Regions from separate parts of the Nonomuraea sp. NPDC052634 genome, predicted to be linked through region 2. Evidence: riboswitches for the same ligand, from Rfam matches in the RefSeq annotation. Region 2 holds a riboswitch; each other region holds the start of a gene.
The links. A riboswitch is a leader RNA that binds a small molecule or an ion and turns the genes downstream of it on or off. The one in region 2 is predicted to bind cyclic di-AMP.
Positions count from the first base shown of each region.

Region 1: linked by a shared signal. The riboswitch ahead of AB0K67_RS23775 (C40 family peptidase) and the one ahead of AB0K67_RS25960 (GH25 family lysozyme) in region 2 are both predicted to bind cyclic di-AMP.
Region 3: linked by a shared signal. The riboswitch ahead of AB0K67_RS06725 (CHAP domain-containing protein) and the one ahead of AB0K67_RS25960 (GH25 family lysozyme) in region 2 are both predicted to bind cyclic di-AMP.
Region 4: linked by a shared signal. The riboswitch ahead of AB0K67_RS15070 (C40 family peptidase) and the one ahead of AB0K67_RS25960 (GH25 family lysozyme) in region 2 are both predicted to bind cyclic di-AMP.

Region 1 is NZ_JBFATY010000005.1:292,841-295,031, forward strand. Features, by position in the region: gene AB0K67_RS23770 (amino-acid N-acetyltransferase) at 58-627, opposite strand; cyclic di-AMP (ydaO/yuaA leader) riboswitch at 905-1,052, shown strand; gene AB0K67_RS23775 (C40 family peptidase) at 1,175-2,104, shown strand; gene AB0K67_RS23780 (LuxR C-terminal-related transcriptional regulator) at 2,162-2,191, opposite strand, start outside.
Region 2 is NZ_JBFATY010000006.1:142,803-144,993, reverse strand. Features, by position in the region: gene AB0K67_RS25965 (SDR family oxidoreductase) at 1-143, shown strand, start outside; gene AB0K67_RS25960 (GH25 family lysozyme) at 328-1,071, opposite strand; cyclic di-AMP (ydaO/yuaA leader) riboswitch at 1,083-1,228, opposite strand; partial or broken gene AB0K67_RS25955 (malate:quinone oxidoreductase) at 1,417-1,920, opposite strand; gene AB0K67_RS25950 (FAD-dependent oxidoreductase) at 1,933-2,191, opposite strand, start outside.
Region 3 is NZ_JBFATY010000001.1:1,474,643-1,476,833, reverse strand. Features, by position in the region: gene AB0K67_RS06730 (hypothetical protein) at 1-263, shown strand, start outside; gene AB0K67_RS06725 (CHAP domain-containing protein) at 417-1,115, opposite strand; cyclic di-AMP (ydaO/yuaA leader) riboswitch at 1,128-1,264, opposite strand; gene AB0K67_RS06720 (Gfo/Idh/MocA family oxidoreductase) at 1,382-2,191, opposite strand, start outside.
Region 4 is NZ_JBFATY010000002.1:526,018-528,208, forward strand. Features, by position in the region: gene AB0K67_RS15065 (3-isopropylmalate dehydrogenase) at 1-455, opposite strand, end outside; cyclic di-AMP (ydaO/yuaA leader) riboswitch at 555-696, shown strand; gene AB0K67_RS15070 (C40 family peptidase) at 910-1,314, shown strand; gene serA (phosphoglycerate dehydrogenase) at 1,985-2,191, opposite strand, start outside.

The DNA.
Region 1 (2,191 bases), on a different contig from region 2:
GGCACGTGTCAGGACACATGCCTGTGCTGCCCAACGTATCGACATAGGTATCAACAATCACCTTTCCGTATGGTCAGGGTCCGCGTCACCCGATGTCAGATGGAGCAGCATGCGGGTGTTGCCCAGGGTGTTCGGTTTGACGTGTTCGAGATCGAGAAACTCCGCCACACCCTCGTCGTACGAGGCCAGCAGTTCGGCGTACACCTCGGGTGAGACCGGCGTGCCCTGAATCTGGCGAAAGCCGAGCCGGGCGAAGAAGTCGACCTCAAAAGTCAGACAGAATACACGCCTCAGACCCAGATCCTTCGCCTGCTGTATGAGCGCCGAGACGATCCGACGGCCGACGCCCATGCCCCGGCACTCCGGATCCACGGCCACCGTCCGGACCTCGGCGAGGTCCTCCCAGAGCACGTGGAGCGCGCCGCAGCCGACGACCTGCCCGCCCCGTTCGGCCACCCAGAACTCCTGTACGTCCTCGTACAGGGTGACGGTGGCCTTCTTCAGGAGCCGCGGGCCCGCTCCCGCGTAGGTGTCCACAAGCCTCCTGATGGCCCGCACATCGGGTGTGCGGGCACGCCGGACCACCACCGCGGTCTCGGCTGCTGTCAGTTCGGCCACCTGCTCCATGGCCCTCCAGGGTACAGATGTCATTACGGCTCGGCCGTAACTCCCACGTCTCGCCCCATGCTGTAACAACTCGTGCTCATCCGAGCACGCGCTCCGAGCAGGCGTGCAGCCCATCCGAAGTTGCGCCAAATCCGGCATAAAACCGGTTCTGTACGGCCAGGCACGAGATCACCTTGTGACCCTTCGGTTGTGAAACCTCAACAGAGTCGGCAGTTCTGGTTGAGCACGAACCCGGAGTGCATTAGTGTCCAGCGACGATGTTCCCCGCGTGTCGCGCGCGGGCGACACGCCTAATCCTCCGCAGGGAGGAGCCGGGGAACCGCCGGTGGCGCCCCCAACGCCACCCGGGGTGAATCCGCACCACCGGTAGGGCTGCTCCGGCCCGAACCCGTCAGCTAACCCGGCAGGCGCCGATGGAAGGAGCTGGTTGGTGAAGCGTACGCGCGAGCGTGAGAGGACGACGGCGGGCAAGCACGCCCGCCCTCCGAAACGCGCCGCACGGCGGTCCCGCCTGCTCGGTGTAATAAGTGTCACACTCGCGGCGTTCATGGCCGCGACCCCCGTCGGCTCGGCATCCGCCGACCCCAAGCCCTCGCTTCAAGACCTGGCCAAGCAGGTCGAGAAGATGCACACCGAGATCGAGCAGCTGACCGAGCAGTACAACGGCCAGCGGGAGAAGCTCAAGAGCGCCAAGAGGGCCGCTGAGGCCGCGAAGAAGACCCTGGCCGCCAGTGAGGCCGATCTCGCCGCCAAGCGCGCCAAAGCGGCCGCCTTGGCCGAGAACGCCTACATCACCGGCGGGCTCAGCCGCATCCTGGCCTTCGCCACCTCCGACGACCCCGACACGTTCCTCGACCGCGCCGCCACCACGTACGTGCTGGAGCAGCAGCAGGGCGAGGCCGTCAACCAGGTCACCAGGGCCCGGCAGGCCGCGGAGCGCGCCAGGGCGAGCGCCAAGACCCGCATCGACGAGGTCCAGAAGCTGATCTCCGACCTCGGCGCCAAGCGCGACAAGATCACCAAGCTGGTCGCCAAGGTCGAGAGCAACCTCTTCCGCCGGGCGCTCGGCGAGGCGGGCCGGCCCGGCACCCGTGCCCAGCGCGTCGACCTGCCCATCCCGGGCAGCGGCAAGGCCGCCCAGGCCGCGAGGTGGGCGCTGACGCAGCAGCTCAAGCCGTACGTCTGGGGCGCCGACGGCCCCAACTCCTATGACTGCAGCGGCCTGGTCATGGCGGCCTACCAGCAGGTCGGCATCTCGCTGCCGCACTACACCGGCAGCCAGTGGACGGCCGGACGGCACATCGACCGCTCTGAGCTGCGGGCCGGCGACCTCGTGTTCTTCTACAGCGACCTGCACCACGTGGGCATCTACCTCGGCGGCGGCATGATGATCCACGCCCCGCGCACCGGCGACGTCGTCCGTATCGCCTCCATCGCGAACAGGCCCTACGCCGGCGCGGTCCGCATCGCCGACTGATCCGCCGCCAATGAGCGCCCGTCGCCCGGCCCTGACCGCCGGGCTTGATCGGCGCGGCTAGATCAGCTGGCGGCGGGCCGCCCAGGC
Region 2 (2,191 bases):
GCGACCCGCGCGAGGTGGTCGCCGATCCGGACGCTCGCTACTTCGGCAGTGAGCTTGCCGAGCACTCGCTCGTTCCGCTGGGTGAGGCACGGCTCGGCGGGATCCGGTACGGGGATTGGGTCGCCGCCGCTGCCGCCACCTGACGGCCCCCGGATCGTTCACACAGGCCACGAGGAGGCCGCCCGTCTGCGTGCAGAAGCCGCGCGACGGTCCTGTCGTGCAACAGGACCGTCGCGCGGCTTCATGGGCGGGCCCGGCGCGCGGGTCGAGCCCTGGGAGGGTTTCCGCGCCGGGCGTTCAGCGGACCGGCGGGGGAGGGGGTCCGTGTCAGGCGGACTTGCGGCCGAGGGCGCGGAGCTGGTCGGGCGTCAGCGAAGAGACGTTCTGGTCGATCGGCGTTTCGGTGTACTGGTGGATCGTCCAGGTCTTCCAGTCGGCCGGCGGGGTGACCGCGCCCTTGGCCCGGCTGTAGTGGGCGACCCACAGCGGGTACTGCGACAGGCCGTGGCCATAGGTGTTGGCGAAGTTCCAGCCGCTGTAGAAGATCGGCTTGACGCCGGTCTGCTTCTCCACGTACGACAGCCACGCCTTGGCCCAGGCGTTGACCTCTCCGACGGACTTGCCGTCAGTGGTCTCCAGGTCCAGGACCAGAAGGTCGCCAGGCTTGGCGGGCTGGGAGTTCACCGTGGCCAGGAAGTGGTTGGCGTCTGCGATGGGGTCGTTGGCGGGGTGGCCGTAGTGGTACGCGCCGCGCACGATGCCCTTGCTGCCGAGCTCACGCCAGTGCCTGGCGAAGGAGGAGTCGACGAAGTCGGTGCCCTCCGTGGCCTTGATGATGCCGAACTGCGCGGAGCTGGAGCTCCAGTCGTACTGCGGCTCGTAGTGGGAGATGTCGAGACCGTAGGTCAGGGAGCCAGCCTGGTGCTGGGAGGTGTGCTGCGTGGCCTCGTGCGGGGCACCGTGGTCGGCGGTGGAGGCGTGGGCGGTGCCGGTGACGGCGGTGACGGCGGCGAGCACGGCTCCGCCGAGCGCCAGTCCGAGGCGCTTGCGGTTGTCGGCAAGCTTGGGCATGCGGGGTTGACTCCTTGCTTCCATGCCGCCTACCGGGTTAGCTGACGGGTTCGGGACTGGAAGTGCCCTACGGACGCCGCCAGGGGCGGGCGTCCGATTCACCCCGGAAAGGTGGGTCCCCGGTTCCGCGAGAACGCGGATTCGGCGGCCGCACGCCATCGGGAAGGCGTACGGTCCGGTCAAAGATGCGAGGTAACGCGTGGGCGTCCCTCGACCCGCAAAAGTACATAGTTAGCAAAAGTATCCGCAAGCATCCTAAAGGGATTACCTTCGCATTGCGCGAGTTACCCGCCCGTAAGCCCCATGTCGCCGGGGTTTCTGAACAGGTAAAGTTTTTCGCTCTGCTCAGTCCAGGTCCAGCGTCCTGGCCGTCCTGCCGGCCGTCTCCCGCGCCGGCCCGGGCTGGTCGGACAGCACGGTCCCGTACGTCGGAACAAGCTCGCGCAAAGCGGGCCGCCAGCCCGGCAGCCGGTCGGGGAAGGCGCGTTCGAGCACGTCCAGCATGATCGCCACGGACGCGGACGCGCCCGGGGATGCGCCGAGCAGGGCGGCCAGCCCGCCGTACGCCGACGTCACCACCTCGGTGCCGAACCCGGCGATCGACCCGCGCCCGTGCACCGGCTTGACCACCTGCACCCGCTGGCCCGCGGTGATCGGCTCCCAGTCGCCCGCCCGCGCCTGCGGGACGAACCCGCGCAGCGCTCGCAGCCGGTCGCGGCCGGTCTGTGCGAGCTGCCCCACGAGGTAGCGCAGCATGTCGCGCTCGGCGTGGGCGGCGCCGAGCAGCGTGGGCAGGTTGCCGGGGGTGATGGAGCCCGGCAGGTCGGTGAGGCGGCCGCGCTTGAGGAAGCGGGGCGAGAACTAGTCGCGTTCGCCCGCCAGGTCGCGCACCCGCAGCCGCCACGACCTGCGGTCACGGGAGAGCGAGCGCACCTCGTGCCCGGTCCGCACCTCGACACCGTCGCGTTCGAGTGCCGCGAACAGCCGCCTGGTCAGCACGCCGTAGTCGACGTCGGTGCCGCCGCGCGAGCGGCACAGCGCCACCTCCTCGCCCGCGGGGCGGCCGGCGAACATCAGCGGCAGCAGCTCCGCCATGGCGTCGCGGTCGCGTACGAGCTCC
Region 3 (2,191 bases), on a different contig from region 2:
CACGCATCGACGCCGCCACTGAGCAGACCGCCGAGACCGCCCGCCTGGAGCTGAGCTTGTCGGAGACGGCCACGTCCGCGGTCGCCGACCGCCGCGCTGGACGCCCCGTCCGAGAGCGCGGTCTTCGCCCGGTACGCCGAGGCGGCGAAGTGCCATCCAGGAGCCGTCACGCTGCTGATCACCCACCGCTTCCCGACGGTGCGGATGGCGGACCTCATCGTCGTACTCGACGGCGGCCGGATCGTGCAGTGCGGCACGCATGACGACCTCGTCGCGGTCCCGGGGCTCTACGCCGAGCTTGACGCCGTCCAGCGCCGGGCGTTCGAGAGCCCTGCATGACGAAACGCGCACCCCGGTGATGGGGCACGCGTTCTGCCGTCACGAAGAAGGTGGGAGCACCCGCCGGTGGGAGTGCGTCAGGAGGCGTACTCGGGGTAGCCGTAGCCGACGACCTGCGACTTGGGCCGGACCCGCTCCTCGACCTTGCCGTTGCCGGTGTTGCCCTCGATGGTGGTGATGGTGCCGTCGCGGTTGTCCTTGACGACGAAGCCGACGTGCTGGATGTCCTTCAGCGCCTTGCCGCCCTTCCAGGAGAAGAACACCACGGCGCCGGGCTTGGCCTCGTGGCCGAAGCGCTTGTTGGCGGCGAACCACTTGGCGTGGGCGACGGTCCAGGCGTCCCAGCCGACCTGCGGGCGGGCGCCGGTCTTCTCGCCGACCCAGGAGACGAACATCGAGCACCAGGCGGCGTTCAGGTAAGCGGTACGGCTGCCGCCGTCGCGGGCGACGGTCTCGGCCGCGCGCTGGGAGTTGGCGTACCACTGCTGGTACGGGGTGCCGCCGCCCTTGGCGTTCTCGGAGGTGCCGATCTGTGACCTGGCGACCGCGAGCACCTGGTCGGCGGTGACGTTGATCTTCGTCTCGTCCCGCTCGCCCGCCTTGTGGGCGGAGCGGGCGGTGTCCGGGTGCTTCGCGGCGGTGGCCGCGGCGACGGCGATCGAGGTGTCGGCGTGGGCCGCGGTGGGGACGCCGAGGGCCGAGGCCAGGACGCCGGCGCCGAGCACGGCGCGGGCAATGGTGTTCTTCGAGACAGCGGTAAGACGGTGCTTGGCCATCGAGGGGATTACTCCTTGCTTCCATGCCGCTTACCGGGTTAGCTGACGGGTTCGGGCGTGGAAGCTGCCCTACGGCACCGAAGTGCCGATTCACCCCAAAGGACGTGGGTCCCCGGTTCCGCACGTGGCGGATTCAGCGGTCACAGGACAAACCTGTGATCTTTCGTGCGATGGTCTGACATAGCCGGACAAACCGGACGTATGCCTTAAGATGCCCCATAAGGTAATACACGAGGCAAGAGGATTACAAATCCATAAAAGTAAAGTCAGCCGAGCTGACTGCGAGCCTCGGCCAGAAGCCCCATCATGGCAAGGGATTCGTCAAGAGGCATGATCGAGGATTCGGTCCTGCCTTCGGCCGTGGCGGCGCGGACTTCGCGGAGCTCTCCGGCGTAACCGTTGTCCGCCGGATTGAGTACGTGCTCCTCCGGCTCCATCGACGGCCCGGAGAGCACGATCCGCTGCGGTGCCCAGAACGGCGCCTGGATGTCCGCGCGCATCTGAGTACCCACAACGCTGGCCTGGTTCGGGTAATTCCCGAGCAATGAGGTCGCCACGAGAGCGTGCTTGCCGCCGGGGTAGAGCAAGACGCCGGCCGCCTCCGCGTCAACGCCGTTCGGGGCGAGCTTACCGGTGACGTGCAGGCCGGTGGGCATGCCGAGCAGGAGCTGGGCCAGCCCGAACGGGTAGATCCCCAGATCGAGCAGGGCTCCGCCGCCCAGCTCCGGCGCCCACAGCCGGTGCGCGGGGTCGTACGGGTGGGCGAAGCCGAAGCTGGCCTGCACCGACCGGATCTCGCCGAAGCGCGGGTCGTCCTTGATCAGCTGGATGAGCGGGTTGAAGCGCATCCACATCGCTTCCATCAGGAAGACCCCCGCCTCGCGGGCCAGGCGCACCATCTTCTCGGCGTCGTCCACGGTCGCGGCCAGCGGTTTCTCGCACAGCACCGCCTTGCCCGCCGCGATGGCGGCCTCGGCCACCTGCAGGTGCTGGGCGTGCGGGGTGGCGACGTAGACGGCGTCCACCGCCGGGTCCGCGCACAGCTGTTCGTAGGAGCCGTACGCCGACTCGGCGCC
Region 4 (2,191 bases), on a different contig from region 2:
GTGGCGATCTCGTGCGGGGTGCCGCGCCGCATGGCGCCGCCGGTGCCGGCGTAGAGGCCCTCGGTGCCCTCGCGGACGACGATCATGTCGATGTTCTCGGGCGGCGTGTCGGCCAGCGGGGTGCGCACGCCGGGGAACAGCTTGACCGGACGCAGGTTGACGTAGTGGTCGAACTCGAACCGCAGCCGAAGCAGCAGGTCGCGCTCCAGGATGCCGGGCGGCACGCTGGGGTCACCGACGGCGCCGAGCAGGATGGCGTCGTAGCCGCGCAGCTCCTGGAGCACCGAGTCGGGCAACGTCTCGCCGGTGCGGTGATAGCGTGCGGCGCCCAGGTCATAGTGGGTGGGCTCGATCTTCGTGCCCACCGCCTCCAGGACCTTGAGTCCTTCTGCGACGACCTCGGTGCCGATGCCGTCACCGGGGATGACAGCCAAGCGGATGTTACGCGACTCCATGGGCGGTACCTTACCGGCTCGTCTCGACTGACGAACACATCATCTCACTGTCCGGACGTCCGATTTTAGACGTATTGCGACCTTTTGACCGTTTCGTTAGAGTCCGTCAGGCCTAATCCACGCAGCAGCTGCGTGGAGCCGGGGACCCAACCTCCCCCAGGGGCGAATCGGCGCACGCCGTAGGGCTGCCTTCCAGGCCCGAGCCCGTCAGCTAACCCGGTCGGCCGCATGGAAGGACAGACCCCTGTCTCGCATCGCCATCGCCCTGGCAGGCGTCGCCGCCGGGCTCATCGCACTCCCCTCTCCGGCCTTCGCCGACCCCGGCGAGAGCCGCGACCCCGCCGGCCCGGACACGAGCCCGGCCGGCTCGATCACCCTCACCGGTCCTCAGGTCAAGCGCATCCTGGAGAAGCGCCGGCCTAGGCCCGCCTGGAAGGTCGCGCTCAAGTTCGCCATGCGCCAGCGCGGCACCCCGTACGTGTGGGGCGGCACCGGCAACGGCGGCTACGACTGCTCCGGGCTGATGCTCAGGGCGTACAGGAAGGCGGGGATCCACCTGCCGCGTACCGCCGCCGAGCAGTACCACGCGTTCTCAAGAAAGATCGGATGGAACCAGCTCAAGCCCGGTGACCTGGTCTTCTTCAGCGGCCTCGGTCACGTGGGCATGATCTCCAAGCCCGGATACATGGTGCACGCGCCACGTTCAGGCGACGTGGTGAAGGAGGAGAAGCTCTCCGAGTGGCGCCGTCAGGCGTTCGTCGGCGCGGTCAGACCGGATCCCAAGGGCGTCCGCCAGTGGGCCAAGGTGCTCGAACGGCGCAAGGAACCCGCACCGCCGATGCTCACCGCCACCCTCTGAACCTCACCCCTGCGACCACCGGACCACACCCATGAACTCCGGCCGCACTCCGGCGACGACCGGCCCCGTGCGACCAGCGCGGGGCCGCTCGTACTCACCTGCTCTGGGGGGCTCCGCCGTTGTCGCGCCGGTCCAGGGCCATCTGGACGGCCTCGGTGGCCTCGTCCTCGTGGTCCTCGGCACGGTTGTAGGCATACATCTCGTACATGTGACTCATCTCGCTTCGCGGACGCGTTCCTGAAAGAGAGGGGGAAGCCGGGCTCCGGTCGCGAGCCCGATCGGGCCTGATCTCGTGGTCCGGGTTGCGGACCGGGCGAAGGGACTTAACGGCCGACACATGCGCCGCTCACCGCGGCGGGTATGTCGACCTGCCCTAACAGGCCCCGCCGCGGCAGGTAATGAGTACGAGAACCTGGCGCATCACCGGCTACAGTACCCGAGGATGAAGCTTGGATGTCCTACTATCTCGCATCCTGAGACGGAAAAGGGCCGCCACCCGAAACGGGTGACGGCCCTTCGCAGGTCAAAGGGGTATTGACCCCAAGCCGGCCGGCCGAAAGGCGCGGCCCTCCGGATCAACCGGGGGCCCGCCCCGTCCGCCCGGCCGGGCTCAGGCTCAGTCCTCCGGATCAACCGGGGGCCCGGCCCATCCGCCCGGCCGGGCTCAGGCTCAGTCCTCCAGGTCGACCGAGCGGCCGCTCTCGGCGCCGATCTCGGCGCCGATCTGCTCGACCACGTCGGCCGGGATCGCCGAGTCGACGGTCAGCGCGATGAGCGCCTTGCCGCCCTTGACGTCGCGGGCCACCTGCATCGAGGCGATGTTGATGCCGTGCTCGCCGAGCAGCCGGCCGACCACGCCGACGATGCCGGGGCGGTC